Regions from separate parts of the Lysinibacillus sp. OL1 genome, predicted to be linked through region 1. Evidence: riboswitches for the same ligand, from Rfam matches in the RefSeq annotation. Region 1 holds a riboswitch; each other region holds the start of a gene.
The links. Region 1 has a riboswitch for cobalamin ahead of EW028_RS15665 (energy-coupling factor ABC transporter permease). Riboswitches for the same ligand answer to the same signal wherever they lie in the genome.
Positions count from the first base shown of each region.

Region 2: another riboswitch for cobalamin. It lies ahead of EW028_RS06565 (hypothetical protein); the one in region 1 lies ahead of EW028_RS15665 (energy-coupling factor ABC transporter permease).
Region 3: another riboswitch for cobalamin. It lies ahead of metE (5-methyltetrahydropteroyltriglutamate--homocysteine S-methyltransferase); the one in region 1 lies ahead of EW028_RS15665 (energy-coupling factor ABC transporter permease).

Region 1 is NZ_SJDS01000008.1:173,265-178,715, forward strand. Features, by position in the region: gene EW028_RS15650 (sirohydrochlorin chelatase) at 1-200, opposite strand, end outside; gene cobJ (precorrin-3B C(17)-methyltransferase) at 215-1,882, opposite strand; gene EW028_RS15660 ((2Fe-2S) ferredoxin domain-containing protein) at 1,887-2,258, opposite strand; cobalamin riboswitch at 2,405-2,586, opposite strand; cobalamin riboswitch at 2,838-3,022, shown strand; gene EW028_RS15665 (energy-coupling factor ABC transporter permease) at 3,172-3,918, shown strand; gene EW028_RS15670 (energy-coupling factor ABC transporter substrate-binding protein) at 3,922-4,194, shown strand; gene cbiQ (cobalt ECF transporter T component CbiQ) at 4,200-4,973, shown strand; gene EW028_RS15680 (energy-coupling factor ABC transporter ATP-binding protein) at 4,970-5,451, shown strand, end outside.
Region 2 is NZ_SJDS01000002.1:439,022-444,472, forward strand. Features, by position in the region: gene EW028_RS06560 (elongation factor G) at 1-1,825, shown strand, start outside; gene EW028_RS06565 (hypothetical protein) at 1,973-2,728, opposite strand; cobalamin riboswitch at 2,955-3,138, opposite strand; gene EW028_RS06570 (GNAT family N-acetyltransferase) at 3,352-4,119, shown strand; gene EW028_RS06575 (PH domain-containing protein) at 4,284-4,664, opposite strand; gene EW028_RS06580 (YhfM domain-containing protein) at 4,775-5,143, shown strand; gene EW028_RS06585 (ABC transporter ATP-binding protein) at 5,203-5,451, opposite strand, start outside.
Region 3 is NZ_SJDS01000002.1:263,264-268,714, reverse strand. Features, by position in the region: gene EW028_RS05725 (DinB family protein) at 1-67, shown strand, start outside; gene EW028_RS25545 (hypothetical protein) at 95-376, opposite strand; gene EW028_RS25540 (DUF3888 domain-containing protein) at 425-835, opposite strand; gene EW028_RS05715 (hypothetical protein) at 926-1,345, shown strand; gene EW028_RS05710 (Lsa family ABC-F type ribosomal protection protein) at 1,377-2,858, opposite strand; cobalamin riboswitch at 3,424-3,603, shown strand; gene metE (5-methyltetrahydropteroyltriglutamate--homocysteine S-methyltransferase) at 3,778-5,451, shown strand, end outside.

The DNA.
Region 1 (5,451 bases):
ATTACATGTACCTCTGTAGCTCCCTTTTTCACACAGTTTGTAATACCTTCTTCGATGTTAGGTGAAGCAAATTCAAGGAAACAAGTTTCCACTAAAAATTGTTCATCAATACGAGGTGTCATTTGTTCGATAAATGTACGAACCTCATCATTTCCTGCTGCTAAACGGCTCCCATGGCCGACAAATAAAATAGCTTTCATCTCTCTACTCCTTACTAGTCGCCGCACGGAGCTGGCTCTACTTTTATTTTGGAAGACATATCTTGATACGTAAAATGCAGTATTTTTTTCACACGTTTAAAATATTTAAATAAGCGTTCATTTGGATGAGCATTTGCTTTATATTCTTCAATAATATCTGTAATGAGTGGAATCAGCTGCTCAGGCTCCAGCCCTTCTACAACAGGCTGTGCTGCGTGTGCTGTACGACCGACTGGTTTTGCTCCAATAAAGACATCGAATTTACTTTTGCGGTAGACGATGCCAATATCATCAAATACAGCCCGATAACAGGCCATCCCACAGCCATTAAAGCCAATATTTAATGTCTTCGGTAAGGACATACCGCCTAGTTTTTCTTGTATTTCCTCTGCATATGGTATTGAATCAGCCTTTTCACCGTAGCAAAAATCACAAGCCTTCAGTGATAACACATCACCAATCGGGGCTAATAAAAACCCTACTTTCTGTAATTTCTCTGTGATCTGTTCAGGGGCAGTCGTTGGTATTTTCAAATGAATTTGATGATCTGGTGTGTATTCCATCGTCCCCTCATCCCCAACGACCTCCGCTAACGTCATCATTTGCTGGGGAGTAAAAAACTTATTGGCTACACCAGGACTTACTGCTAATTCAAAAATAGATTCTATTTTTTGCTGTACAAGCTTCGGTGTTATTTTGACTGCGCTTGTCCCTTTTACCATTGCAAGTGCCGCTGTAGCCATTTCAAGAGCTGTTTTTTTCGGCTTTGGCGTAGCGGCTATACTGGGTTTATTAAAGCGCCCTGCATTAGGGTCAGCCGTAAAGTCATTTCGCGCTGTTCCTGTCTCTTGGTTCATTGCCCAAGGTTCATTTTCTTCGCGTAAACGTTGATGTGGACGTAATGGCTGTTTCTCTTCACCCAGGGTATATTTACGTTGGTAACCGCGGGGCGTAATCATCTTATTGTCATAGAAAAATGTTGACGAATTCCCGATAATGACAGTTGTCAGCATACCAATATCATGTTCTAGCATTTCTGCTAGTGTTGTCATGGTCACTTCTTGACGTTCTCGATAGGCACTTTTCACAAGCCCAACTGGTGTGTCTGGCGAACGATATTCTAAGAGTATTCGTTGAGCCTCGACAATTTGTCTTGTTCGACGTCCACTTTTAGGATTGTATAAAGCAATGACAAAGTCCGCCATTGCAGCTGCCTCGACACGCTTTGCAATTAAATTCCAAGGTGTTAGATGGTCACTCAAACTGATTGTACAAGCATCATGCATAATAGGTGCACCAAGTATGCTAGCGCATGAATTAATCGCAGAAATCCCAGGAACAATTTCTACTTCAATTCCTGTAGCTTCTGTCCAGCCTAGCTCAATTAACACCTCATAGACTAATCCTGCCATGCCATAGACGCCTGCATCACCACTCGAAATTACTGAGACGATGCTCCCTGCTTCGGCTTGACGAACGGCTTCCTGTGCACGCGACACTTCTTCTGTCATGCCTGTACTAACAATCGATTTTGCACTTACTAAATCTTGAATCAGCTCTACATAGGTTTTATAGCCTATAATCATATCACTTTGTTGTAAAGCCTCTACTGCACGTGTCGTAATATGCTTAAAATCTCCAGGTCCAAAGCCTACTACGAAAATTTTTCCTTTTTGCGCCATGTTGTTACCCCTCTTTCACCTTTTCGATCCCTTTAATGGCAGTTGTTTGAGCAGTACGCTGTAATGTACCTTCACGAAGTGTAAAGACATGTTCGTTGTATAAGGATTCATGATGTAAATCTTGTACTAGTGTTCTAGCATGCTCTGTTGATGGCACACGATACCAGTTTCCTTGAGGATAAGCGATTACCACACAAGCATCCTTGCAGCGTCCATTACAGCGCGTTCTTGTCGTATGTATTTCCTGATCGAGTGCTTGCCGCTGTATCTCATCTCGAATGGCTAAGGTAATTTCCTCCCCATCCTTTTTCATGCAGCTACTGCCATTGCAAATAAAGAGATGTGTTTTCATCCCCTCTAAATTCCAAGTTGTCATGTTCTGTCTCCCCTCATTTGCTTTTTGGAAAAAGAAAAACCTTTACTCTATAACGAAGAGTAAAGGTTTTGTAGAAGCCAAATAAAAACGAATAGAATGAAATACAGGTACCCGCTTTCGCTTCAACTTCTCCCTCCGAAAAGTTTGCATGCACAATCAAATAAGCAGGTTTCCTGACTTAAGCTTCATTTTACTGTCGCACCTTCCCAAGTTTGTACCAGTGGCTTTGCGATTTCATCAGCTATTACAGTAGCGGGGGCTGTATTGGATTTTCACCAATTTCCCTATTATCTCGAGCTATTCGAGCACTTATTGACGTTTTATATGAAATTTTTAGTAGAATTTTAAATAGAAAACTGTCTTTATCATATCTTATTATTTTAAAATTTCAATATTTCTTTAAAAATTTATGACAAATTTATCAATTTTGAATGGAACTAGGTATGAAATTTATACAATCTATATAATTTGCGCACAAACTTTTATCAGAATATTCACCGTTGACCTTTAATTTAAAAAATTTCATAAAAGGTATAGCATATTTATGGAAATTCATGTTACACTTTGTCGTGAAATCTCACAATTTGAATGTTTTTCGGTGCAAAGTGCTTGTCATTTTGCTTAAAAGGGAAGCCGGTTTGAGTCCGGCGCGGTCCCGCCACTGTAATAGGGAGCTTTATAGAATATGTCACTGTCCAACGGATGGGAAGACCTATAAAGCATTGAACTAGAGCCAGGAGACCTGCCGAAAAATAAGTGATCGTTTCAACCTACGAGGATAGGTGTGCGGCTTAGCAGATGAGACTGTTATTTGCTTTTTTAGCTATGCACTTTTCCACCTAAGGAGAAGTGCTTTTTTTAATTACGCACGCAATATTCTAAAAATCTATTAATTAGTTAGGAGGAAAGCTTTTTGACATTATCATGGTGGAAACTTAGTTATTTTTTACTGGCCTTTTTAATCGTGCCAAAACGTGCCTTTGCCATGCATATCATGGAAGGTTTTTTACCAATCGAATGGGCTATTTTTTGGTGGGTGATCTCTATCCCATTTATCATTCTAGGATTGCGTTCTATTCGAAAAACCATTGATGAAAATCCTGAAACCAAAATGCTTTTGGGGCTTTCAGGAGCCTTTGCCTTTGTGCTATCCGCCCTAAAAATCCCTTCAGTTACAGGTAGTTGCTCTCACCCAACTGGTGTAGGACTTGGGACAGTACTCTTTGGCCCTCTAGCAATGAGTGTAATTGGAACAATCGTTTTATTATTTCAATCTTTATTATTAGCTCATGGAGGAATTACAACTTTAGGGGCTAATGCCTTTTCTATGGCTATTGTTGGTCCTTTTATTGCTTACTTTGTCTTTAAAGGGGCTCAAAAAGTAGGGTTGTCATTTTCACTAGCCATATTCTTTGCAGCTATGCTTGGTGATTTAGGTACATACATTGTGACTTCTGTACAACTAGCACTAGCCTTTCCTTCAGAGGTTGGAGGCTTTATGGCATCCTTTACAAAGTTTGCAGGTATTTTTGCCTTAACTCAAATTCCTTTAGCAGTGAGTGAAGGAATTTTAACGGTCATTGTGATGAATTTCTTGAAAAAATACAATGTTAGCGAATTAAAAACGTTACGTGTTTTCTCAACAAAGGAGGCACATTAACAAATGAAAAAAAATTTATTGTTATTAGCAATTGTTGTGTTGTTAGCCATCATTCCCTTATTCATACAAAAAGGTGCTGAATTTGGTGGTGCTGATGGAGAAGCAGAAGCAGCTATTGGTGAAATTAATGCGGAATATGAACCATGGTTTGAAAGTCTATGGGAGCCACCAAGTGGTGAAATCGAAAGCTTATTATTCGTGCTACAGGCAGCTATAGGAGCTGGCTTTATTGGCTACTTCATCGGCTATATGCGTGGCAAACACAAAGAAGGTTAACCATTATGTTACTCATTGATAAGTATGCCTATCTGAATAAGCTAGCGTCCGTTCATCCGCTAGAAAAAATGATATTTTCACTTGGACTACTTCTCATAACGCTCATCATGAGAGATGAACGACTTTCACTCATTACATTTTTTGTAATGAGTGCTTTTATCATTTTAGGTGCAAAAATTCCGCTTGCATACTACGGCAAATTATTATTGCTACCTAGCTTTTTCTTATTAACAAGTCTCGTATCTATTTTACTTTCCTTTACATCATCAACGAATACACTCCCTGCCCATATTTGGTCGTTTACATTTAGGAATTGGACTGTCTTTATCGGGAATGCAAGTGTGTTAGCAGCGCAACAGCTGTTCTTTATTGTCCTTGGCAGCATTAGTTGTTTATACTTTTTAATTCTAACCACTTCCGTACAAGGAATATGTTATGTGCTACGACAATGGCGACTCCCCTCTTTATTAGTGGAGCTCGTCGAACTAATCTATCGTTTTATTTTTATGTTTTTAGAAAGCATGCAAAATATACATCTCGCCCAGCAAGCACGTCTTGGCTATCATTCACCGATGCAATGGCTACGCTCTGTCTCCATGCTTATTGTGGCATTATTTGTGGAAATGTTTCAGCGTAGCCGAGAGCTCAACAATGCCATGCAATCACGTGGAGGCGAGGCCGTCTACTGGCAAGAGATGGGCTCTTATAGCAAGAAAAATTGGCTAGGCATGGCAGCTATTTTACTAGTCCTCATCGTATATGGAGGGTATTTTACATGACAGCATTTTATTTTGAACTCAACCAATTATCTTATGCCTATGCGGATGGTACGAAGGCGTTGTCAGATATTACATTAGACATTCCAAAAGGTAAAAAAATCGCCATACTCGGACATAATGGCGCAGGAAAATCGACTTTATTTCAGCATCTTAACGGTATTTTAAAACCTACAGCTGGAACGATTGTATTCGAAGGCAACGATCTGGAATATAGTCGAAAAGCTTTAAAGGCCCTACGCCAAAAAGTCGGCATTGTTTTTCAGAATGCAGATCATCAGCTTTTTTCAGGGACCGTCAAGCAAGATATAGCATTTGGCCCATTGAATCTCGGCTGGTCTACTGAAAAAACGGAAGAAAAAATAGCATGGGCCGTTGCGCAAACCGAAGTGGAAGATTTGCTTGATAAACCCATTCATTTTTTAAGCGTAGGTCAGAAAAAACGTGTAGCAATGGCAGGTGTTTTAGCGATGGAGCCCTC
Region 2 (5,451 bases), on a different contig from region 1:
GGATACCTTTCTTGATCATCATGAGCTAGAGCGCAGACGGGGCATTACGATATTTGCCGAGCAAGGGCGCATGAATATTGGCGATGATACATACACATTGATTGATACGCCAGGGCATGTCGATTTCTCCCCTGAGATGGAGCGTGCCATTCGTGTGATGGATTATGCCATTATTATCATTAGCGCTGTCGAAGGGATACAGGGCCATACAGAAACAGTGTGGCAACTTTTACGTCAATACCATGTCCCTACCTTCTTCTTTATCAACAAAATGGATCGTGAGGGTGCCAATATGGAGGCTGTCATCAGCCAGCTTCGCAAAGATTGCTCTCAGCATGTTTTGTTCATCGATGAGCCACTGCGAGCAGACTATGTATCAAATAATATTATGGAATGGCTGGCGGAGCGCGACGAAAAATTGCTTGATGCCTTTCTATATGAGTCATTGGAGCATGAACAGTGTCTTGCTCAATTAAAGGAAATGATTAAAAATGAAGGTGCCTTCCCTTGCTTTGCTGGCTCGGCCTTAAAGGATGAGGGCATTCAGGAATTTCTTGACCAGCTCCCGCTGTTAACGGCTTCCCATTTTGACAAGGATGCCCCATTTGAGGGCGAGGTTTTTAAGATTCGTCATGATGGTCACCAGCGTTTAACCTTTATGAAGGCAACCAAGGGCTCGTTGCATGTACGAGATGAATTTTCATTTGACGAAGTAACAGAAAAAGTGACCGAAATTCGCCTTTATAACGGCAGTCGCTTTGAGACCGTTCAACAGGTAGAGGCAGGAGAAATTTTCGCTGTCAAAGGACTGAGCCAGGCAAACATTGGGGATCGAATCGGTACAACGATGCTATCACAGCCCTATGAGCTTGTCCCAACTTTACAGGCAAAGGTTCAATATGAGGGTGATCAGCATATCAAGGAAGTGCTACAGATTTTCCGGTTACTCGAAGCAGAAGAGCCGTCCTTGCGTGTGGTCTGGCAGGAAAAATTTCAGGAAATCCATGTGCATATTATGGGTGCCATTCAATTGGAGGTCCTGACAGAGGTATTAATGACGCGTTTTTCATTAGCTGTCTCCTTTGGTGAGCCGCAAATTTTATACATGGAAACCATTGCGACGACCGTAACGGGCTATGGTCATTTCGAGCCCCTCAAGCATTATGCAGAAGTTCATTTATTAATGGAGCCAAATCCACGTGGAACAGGTAATACCTTCACCAATGCCTGTCATGCCGATCATTTATCTGTAGGCAATCAGCGCCTTGTTGAAAAGCATCTGTTTGAGCGTGACCATCATGGGCTACTGACAGGCTTCCCTGTAACAGATATTCATTTTACACTTCTAACAGGTCGCGGGCACAATGAACATACATCGGGGGGAGATTTCCGTGAAGCCAGTTTCCGTGCCCTGCGTCAGGGGCTGGAGCAGGCACAAAATGTCCTACTTGAACCCTATTATCGCTTTAAAATGAAAGCTTCAAATGACTTTATCGGTCGTATGATGACTGATATTCAGCAAGCAGCTGGCACGTTCGATGACCCGATTTTATCCGAAACGGATGTTATCCTAACAGGTCGTGCACCTGTTGCCACTTTAATGAGCTACAGTACAACCTTTGCCGCCTATACAAATGGGAAAGGTGCACTCACACTCCAATTTGATGGCTATGATGTGTGCCATAATACAGAGGATGTGATTGCACAGATTGGCTACGATAAAAATGCCGACCCTGAGTATAGTTCCTCTAGTATCTTTTGTGCTAAGGGCAAAGGATATTCGGTTCCATGGCAAGAAGCACAGGCAGCCATGCATTGCCTGTAGGATGGGATGAGCCTGCTCGCTTCGGGTATTTCCTCGGCTTCCACGGGTATCCATCGCTCTAGCGCGGGTATTTCTTGCTTGGGCATCAATATATCTCTACCCTACAATAAGATATTACAAGCCCTCCAAAAAATGGAGGGCTTGTTTTTATAGTGCACCGACAGCTTTCTTTGTTGGATTGTCCAACAAATATGCGGGTTCAACTATTACATAGTCATGCTTGTTCGTAAAATCAATGAGTACCTTACCAGGTTGACTTTTTAATAGTTGTAGATGATCAATTAATTGCAGTAAAAGCTCGTGACCGTTGCCACGTGGATGCCAGTTGAAATGATAATCATTTAACGCTTGCACCGCTTCAATAAATTGGGCATATTCCTGCTGCACAAATGCAATGAGTTTGTCATGATGAGATGCTAAATCATATAAATATGTTTCGTAAAAGCGCATGACAATCGAGCATAATAAGTCATTGACACGAGCGGCACTTAAAACAGGCTTGGGCTCCAATGATAGACGGTCGAGGTTGGGCTTTGCGCGTGTAGAATCAATGCGCGTAATTAAGTGATACGCTTCTCCTTTGACCTCATAGACAATCGGATTGGTCGGCATGTACATCATAAAACTATTCGTCTTTGTTTTTAGTTCATCTGCTATGGCTGCTTTCGCTAAAAGATGACCGTCCACATCCCCATTTTGTATCCAAATAATTTCTTTATTATATAAGATTTGCTCAAAGAAGCGATCATTGCGAATCAGCTTCGTTGCTAATAATTGATCGATCAGAGACTCGACCACCATTCTTGTTTTCGCTTTCTTGGCAACTTCTGTGCGTGGTTGCTTACAAATGTTCAGATCTTCATAAGGCGTTTCCAACGTTGTCGTTACATGAATATTTGTCATACGTGCATCCCCTTTGCGTACATATTTTCAAAACAAAAAGGACTCCCTACTTTTGAGGAAATCCTTCATTTTATCTTCTTTCATCACACAATGCCAAACAAACCCTAAGTATGTGTGAACGAGTTCGATTATGAACCCTTTCATTTACTATGGGCGTTTGACGTACTGTGACGAACAGAGCATTCTGTTTTGTCAACATGCCACCTCCTATTCCTCGTAGGTTTATGGTGTGTACTCGTAACAGGCAGGTATCCTGACTCATGGTCATCGCCACTTTTCCCCTTCCCATCATTTGACAGTGGTTGCTGAAAAGTCGCTCACATTTACAGTTGCGGGACAGTGTCGGATTCACACCGACTTCCCTTTTAAGCAAATTGCACGCAATTTACACCTATTACTACACGCTATTCAGTTGTCATAGGAATCGAGTGTACTCCACATTCCTATTAGATTACTAAAATCAATTGTAAAGTAGTGTTTTTCTAAAGTCAAATATCATAATATTTTCCAAACTACTAATAAAGTTATAGCGGGATATAAAAAAGGTGAACTGCGTATTTTTTATCTTTCATTGACTTTATAATGAAAGATAGTGTACTTCTAATAGTGGAAGGATGAAAAATATGAAAACAAGTCAACAATTAGTAACGAGTAATTTAGAGGAAAAAATGAAACTATTTACTCGAGCCGTTTCTGGACAAATTATAGAGGAAGCTCATTTTGTCATAGCCAATACAAATATTCCAACTGATACATTTAATTTGTTAGTAGCGAAATCGCCTATAATTCATAAGGAAAATCATCTTAAACAAAGGATTAATCATTTCATTGTGAATAAGCTCCCCTTCAGCACGTGGGTGGATGTCAACTATCTAAGCGATGATTGGCTACAGCTGATAAAAGACTGCAATTTACAGGAAGCTGAGCGAAATATGATGATGAAGCTTGACCATACACTTCACACAGGTCCACGAATTTCCAATTATCTTACCATCACAGAAGTAAGTAACAAGGAAGAGCTTCTACAATATAAGGAAGTTTTTCTAAGTTTATTTGGAGAAACAGCAGAAAGAGATGCATTAGAAATTTACTTTCATCAATTCTCACAGGAAAAACTAGCATCAAATGCTCGCATGTTTATTGGTTGTATAAATGAAGTACCTATCGCTACGGGATTATTAATCGACAGTAAACATAGCTATGGGATTTATGATGTGATGACAAAAGATGCGTATAGGGGCAAGGGTTATGGCAGTGAGATGTTTCAATTCCTACTCAGTCAAACAATCGATAAGCAAAAGCCCGTAGTCTTACAGGCATCAGAGGATGGAAAAAATATTTATAAACGCTTCGGGTTTAAAGAAGTCGGAGAAATGATTGTATTTGAATAAAACTTCGCCAAGGCGCTCTTATTTACACTTGACAGTATTTTCGAGCTTACCGTAATCATGAAGCTGATTTAAAATCCGTTACACCGGACCCCTTCCTGGCACGACAGAAAAGCCTCGCAAATCTGCGGGCTTTTGGTTGTGCACATGTACTATTAGCACCTTCATTACGTCCCCAAAACATACTGTGCTAAGACGCTTTGCACCTTATAAATATTTGTCGCCTTATTGAAGTTTTTTTGAATCGGTAATGGACTGCCAGACACCCATATTTTAAGCTCTGCATCTAAATCAAATGTTCCAGCTGTTTCGACTGAAAAATGAACGATATTTTTATAGGGAATGGAATGATACTCTGTTTTCTTGCCAGTCACTCCTTGCTTATCAATGAGGATTAATCGTTTATTGGTAAAAATAAACGTGTCTCTAATAATTTTATAGGCGTTCTTGACTGTCTCGTTTGGAATTAATAAATTATGGACCTCCTCCTGTAGTTTTTCTAAATTCACCTCGCTTGCATTGCCGATCAATCCATCAAATAAGCCCACTATCTGTCCCCTTTCGCTCTCGTTTATTTAATGTATTACAAAGAAGTGAGAGCTACGACAGGAAATGGTGGTATTATTTAGCCTATAGAGGGGGTGAGTGGTTGCGAATAATGATAGCTGCCTTAGTGTCTCTACTAGCCGTTGTTTTACTAGGATGTAATGAAAAACCAGATGATAAATTAGCTAAGGTCAGCATTTCTATTGGTGCTAAATTTAACAAGGTGAACACTGATTTTTTTAAAGAATATACGGATGAAGAATCACTTACACTATTCCAACAAGCCATTGCAACAACAGTCAAAAACGAGGGTGTTGTCAATATGGCTTCGCCAGAATATGATGTACAAATAGTGGACAAGGCAGGAAACAAATATCGCTATCATCTTTGGTTAGGTGATAAAGGGCAAAACAGTAGTTTGATGCATGTCGAGGATACGCATACGATCTACACAATATCTGAGGAGTTCACTGAAAAATGAGCTGCGCTCGTTCACTCATAAAAAAAACACTTCCCATTCAAAGGAAGTGTTTTGCCAAATCAATGATCCATTGCCTGAAACAGCATTTTTGCATAGCTGTCCGTGAAGGTAAAGCCGTTATTCTCTTTGTTGCTCTCATCAACAATGGTTCCAGCCTTCATCACATAAATGCGATCGCATAAATAGGAAACAGCCTTTAAGTCATGAGAGATAAAGAGAATGGCCATTGCCCTTTCTTTATTCAAGGTCTTTAATAAATCAACGATTTCTCGTTGAATCAAGCGATCTAGGCTTGAAATAATTTCATC
Region 3 (5,451 bases), on a different contig from region 1:
CCATGAAAATTTTCACATGGGAATTATAAAAAGTATGATGCAAACGCTCTTAAAGAATGAAGCCTAACTGATGGAATCAGTTGGCTTCATTTTTCTATATATACCACGGTAACAGATCCTCCATTTTCTTACCTGGCTTACTTGTTTTATCTGTTACGATCCATGTGCCGTCTTTCTTTTGCAGCTGATAGCTTACATTTGTACCATCCGCTCTTTTAAAGAGCATATAACCTATATTACCCTTGATAAAAGTGACAGGGTCTATGACATTTTTGTAGGGAATCTTTCGCTCAGGAAATAAAATATGGGTCACTATTTCCTCTGCAATCATAGCAAGGGATTTCATATCATTATTAATTTCAGCTTGATATTGCAATTGATCGTATCGGTAGGAAGTATAAGATGCTAAGTCCAGCTTAAAACTCTACTGTATATCTAACAGTGTTGCCCTATAGAATGCGTTTATTGCCTTTTCTACATCATCTGCCTCATGTATATAGCGAAGTGTGATGACACCAGTTGGACTGACTTCAAACGTAATGATTTCCTTACTGTAGGGTGGGGAATGCGCATGCTCAAAGGTCGTAACTTCCACGCTAACTTTAAAGCTAAACTGACTTTCTTTGACAATTTTTAAAATTTTCACATCATACAAGCCATACTGCTTAGGATAGCCATAGTAATGATCAATTTCCTTTTCAATAAATGGATTAAGGATTGTAATGAATGTGTCCCTGATTAGTTGCTCATCAGCTTGTTCACTTTGCGCATAAATCTTACATGGCAGAATGAACATAGTGAAGATAAACATTAAAACATAAGCAAATTTTTTCATGGAATAGTGACCTTTCTGCAGGATGATACTTTATAGAGTGCACCAATCACAGCAAATTATCGAGCATTTTTAAAGAAAGGGAATTGAACAATGGGAAAAATAATACTGCCCTTTTTATGTATGCTTTTGTTATTTCCAACAGCTACTTCGGGGTCAGAACCTGAAGGCTTAAAATGTCCAAATCCAGATGTATTGATGAAAACAACGGTGAAAGACAAAGACGAGCTTAGTCAAGCATTAGCTGACATCATTCCAAAAGTATATGGCTCAAGCCCTGATTATCAGGAGTGGCAAATTGAGGTGATAAAGCCCATGCCCATATTAACTGGCATGGAGGAGAATTACTATAAAATGGCGGTGAACTTCTGTGGAGAAAATGTGGCTAATCACTCCTGGTTTGTTCGATTAAGGTTTCCAAGTTTACTGCCAGCGCAAAGTGCATCACTAGGTGAGCTATATATCGTGAAAGAGACAAATTCTAAATGGATCCATTGGTTTCAATATCATTAAAAAGGAAGAATCCATAAATGGATTCTTCTCTTTACGACATAGCTATCGTTTTCGTTGCTACAGTTTGTTGAAATGCCTGATCATGCTCAACAATCACCATTGTGAGATGAGAGCTTTTTATGAGCTCTTCAATCTGCATGCGTGAATAGATATCAATAAAATTGAGTGGTTCATCCCAAATATATAAATGAGCCTTCTCACACAAGCTTTTAGCAATCAGCAGCTTTTTCTTTTGCCCACCAGAATAATGAGAGATATCCTTCTCAAATTGAATACGCTCAAAATCCATCTTGCGCAGGATTGATTTAAATAACGTCTCATCAATACCATGCTCTTCAATAAATTCCGATAGCAATCCCTTTAAATGGGATGTATCCTGCTGAACATAGGAAATGACTAGACCTGAAGCTAACTTTATCGAGCCTGTATGTTGGATGGGATTACCTAGAATAAGTTTTAACATACTACTTTTTCCGCTTCCATTTTTGCCATCTAAAACAACTCGATCCCCTTGTGCCACTTTGAAGCTAATAGGCTTATTCACGATATGGTCATCGTACCGAATCGATACATCCGTGACAACAACCATTTCTTTTGATGGATATGCCAATGGCTCTACTTTCAATGACTCGGTTTTTTCAACATTTTTTAGCAGTTTTGATTTTTCCTCAATAGCTCTTTGTTGTCTGGATTCTAGGTTCTTCGCTCGTTTCATCATCTTGGCTGCTTTATGTCCAACAAAGCCTTTGTCCAGTTTGGAACCTGAATTGGTTGTGCCGTTTTTGGAGGCTTCCACTTGATTAGACCAACCTGACGAACGCTTTGAGGATTGTTTTAATCGGTCGATATCTTTTTGCAGTCGTTGATTGGTTACTTCTTCGTGTTCCTGCTGACGATCAAAATTTAACTTCCAAGAAGAATAATTTCCACTTTGAACGTCAATATTGGCTCTATTAATCGATAGGATATGGTCAACACAGCCATCTAAAAAGCTTCTGTCATGTGAAATTAAAATAAATCCTTTTTTCCTGCGAAGATAATCGGAAACCGTCTTTCTTGCATCTGTGTCTAGGTGATTGGTTGGTTCATCAATTAATAAAAATTGACCCTCTGTCAAAAACAACGCAGCAAGCAGCACCTTTGTTTGTTCGCCATTGGATAATGTTTTAAAAGGACGATACATGACCTCCGCATCTACATGTAGGTAAGCTATTTCACGTAGACATTCCCAATCTTCTGCCTGAGGACAAATTTCCTCAAATATTTCATGGGTATATTTATTTGGATCAGAAACTGGATAGGGGAAATAAGTGAAGTCTACAGAAGAGATGATTTTTCCGCTATACTCATAATTTCCTAATAACAACTGAAAGAATGTTGTTTTACCTCGTCCGTTTCTACCGATAAATCCAAGTTTCCAATCCGTATCGATTTGAAAGTTGACATTCTCAAAAATATTGTCAAAGCTGCTTGGATAAGAAAAAGTTAGGTTTTGTACTTGTATCATGGACATGATAATTCCTCCTTTGTATTGCAACAGTTTACTTTTCATACAAAGTCGGTCTATCCATCTATGGTTGATTTCTCCGTATAAGCAGATGGATATTAACGACTTATACGGAGTGTTACATGCGTTACAATAGTTTCTGAATCGCTCATATTTTTTCCTCTCCTTTATGGGTAAATGAAAGGTACAAAATCAACTATGAAAGCAAGAAAAAATCCCTCCAATTGTGCATTGGAAGGATTAGTCTTTCTTTGAATTAATGCGATTTGCCATTTGTGTCATGACAAATAAAATGCAAACTGATAGTTAAAAATGGATAGACTAACCCTATATTTTGTGTTTGAAATCATTCAATTCAAATAAAAATATAGTTTAGTTCTTCATTGTCCATTCATCAGTCCTCTCATAATTGTCTTTTTATAGTAACAAATTTTTTTACAGAATACAATGTAACCTTATTTTCATTTAGTACTATACAATAATTCCTATAATATTTATAGAAATAATTTATATAATAGTCGAAAAATAATTTCTACTATTCTGAAATATGTGCTATAGTAGGAGCATAATTGAATATTGTGTAAGACTTGGTGCCAAATGAAAGTTTGGCTTAAAAGGGAAGTCGGTGCAAATCCGACGCTGTCCCGCAACTGTAATTCGGAGCAAATCACAAATGCCACTGGGGAAACTGGGAAGGCTGTGAGGCGTGTTGATGGAAAGCCAGGAGACCTGCCAATTTCTAGTACACACCAAATACCTACGTGGAAATAGGTGGTGAAAAGTGACCAAATAGGCACTGTGCGATAACGTTTATGCGAAAGTAGATACTTTTTCGTATTGTTTTAGCATTATTAATTTTAACATGCAGCCATTTTCCTAATAGGAGAATGGCTTTTTATTTTTTCTAAAAAAGGAGCTTAAAAACATGAACTATACAAGTACATTGATCGGTTATCCCTATATAGGGGAGGAACGCGAATGGAAAAAAGCACTAGAAGCATTTTGGCGCAATGAACTTTCTGAGGAGGACTTTGAGGAAAAATTAAAGAAAATCCGTTTATCAAGAATAAACAAGCAGCTGCAACTTGGAATCGATATGGTGACAGTTGGCGACTTTACGTTTTACGATAGAATGTTAGATACAGCTTTGATGTTTGGTTTAGTTCCAAAGCGCTTTAACTGGCAAGGTGGTAAAGTCGATTTTCATACCTACTTCAGTGTAGCAAGAGGAGACAAAACAGCCGTAGCTAGTGAAATGACAAAATGGTTTAATACAAATTATCACTACATTGTTCCAGAGTATGAGGGACAAGCCTTACAACTAACAGAAAATAAAGTGTTAGCCGACTTTTTAGAGGCGAAGGAAACTTTCGGTATCATTGCGAAGCCGACACTAATTGGTCCCTATACATTTTATAAGTTAACGAAAGGCTACAACAAATTAACACAGGTTGAGTACTTATTAGCTTTATTACCACTCTATACGCAGGTATTAAAAGAATTAGTGGATGCAGGTGCCACTTGGATTCAGCTAGAAGAGCCATCCCTCGTCTTAACACTTGATCCAGCAGAGATAAAGCTGGTGAAAGAAATGTATGACCAGTTAGCCACTGCCGTTCCTGAGGCTAAAATAATGCTACAGACTTATTTCGAAGCTTTAAGTGCCTATGAAGCATTAAGTACATTGCCTGTTCAAGGATTCGGTTTGGACTTTGTTCATGGCTATAAAGGAAATATGGCGTCACTTCGTCAATTTGGTTTCCCGCAGGATAAAGTATTAGGAATAGGGGTTGTGAATGGCCGTGATATTTGGCGTTCAAACCTGGCGGAGGTCAATGCGACAATTCAAGCCATTGAACAGCTAAGTCATGCTGCTGAACTATGGATTCAACCATCAAGTAACCTACAGCACGTTCCAATCACAACCTCTCTTGAAAATGAACTTGACCCTGTTTTAAAGCAGTCTCTGGCCTTCGCAGATGAGAAAATCATAGAAATCACGGGGCTGACTAAATATAGACGAGATAAAGATGGTTCCTTACAACATAATTTTTCAGAAAGTATGAAGGCGATTGAGGCTCTAAAAAAACATCCAATCCGCCAAAATAAGTTAATTCATCAAGCCGTTCAAACTGTGACAAAGCAAGATTTTGAACGACACAGTAATTTTACGAAGCGACAAACGATCCAACAACAAGCCTTAGGATTACCGCTGTTTCCAACAACTACAATCGGTAGCTTCCCGCAATCAGATGAAGTGAAAAGAAATCGTAATGCGTGGCGAAAGAAACAATTATCGAATGAAGCCTATGAAACATTTTTAGAAGACGAAACAAAGCGCTGGATCTCCATACAAGAGGAATTAGATATCGATGTACTTGTTCATGGTGAATTTGAGCGTACAGATATGGTCGAATATTTCGGTGAAAAGCTGACTGGCTTTGCCTTTACAGAGAAAGCGTGGGTTGTTTCATATGGATCACGCTGTGTGAAGCCTCCGATCATTTATGGAGATGTTGCATGGGCTTCACCAATTACCGTAAAAGAATCCGCCTATGCCCAAAGCCTAACGAAGCGATTTGTAAAAGGCATGCTGACA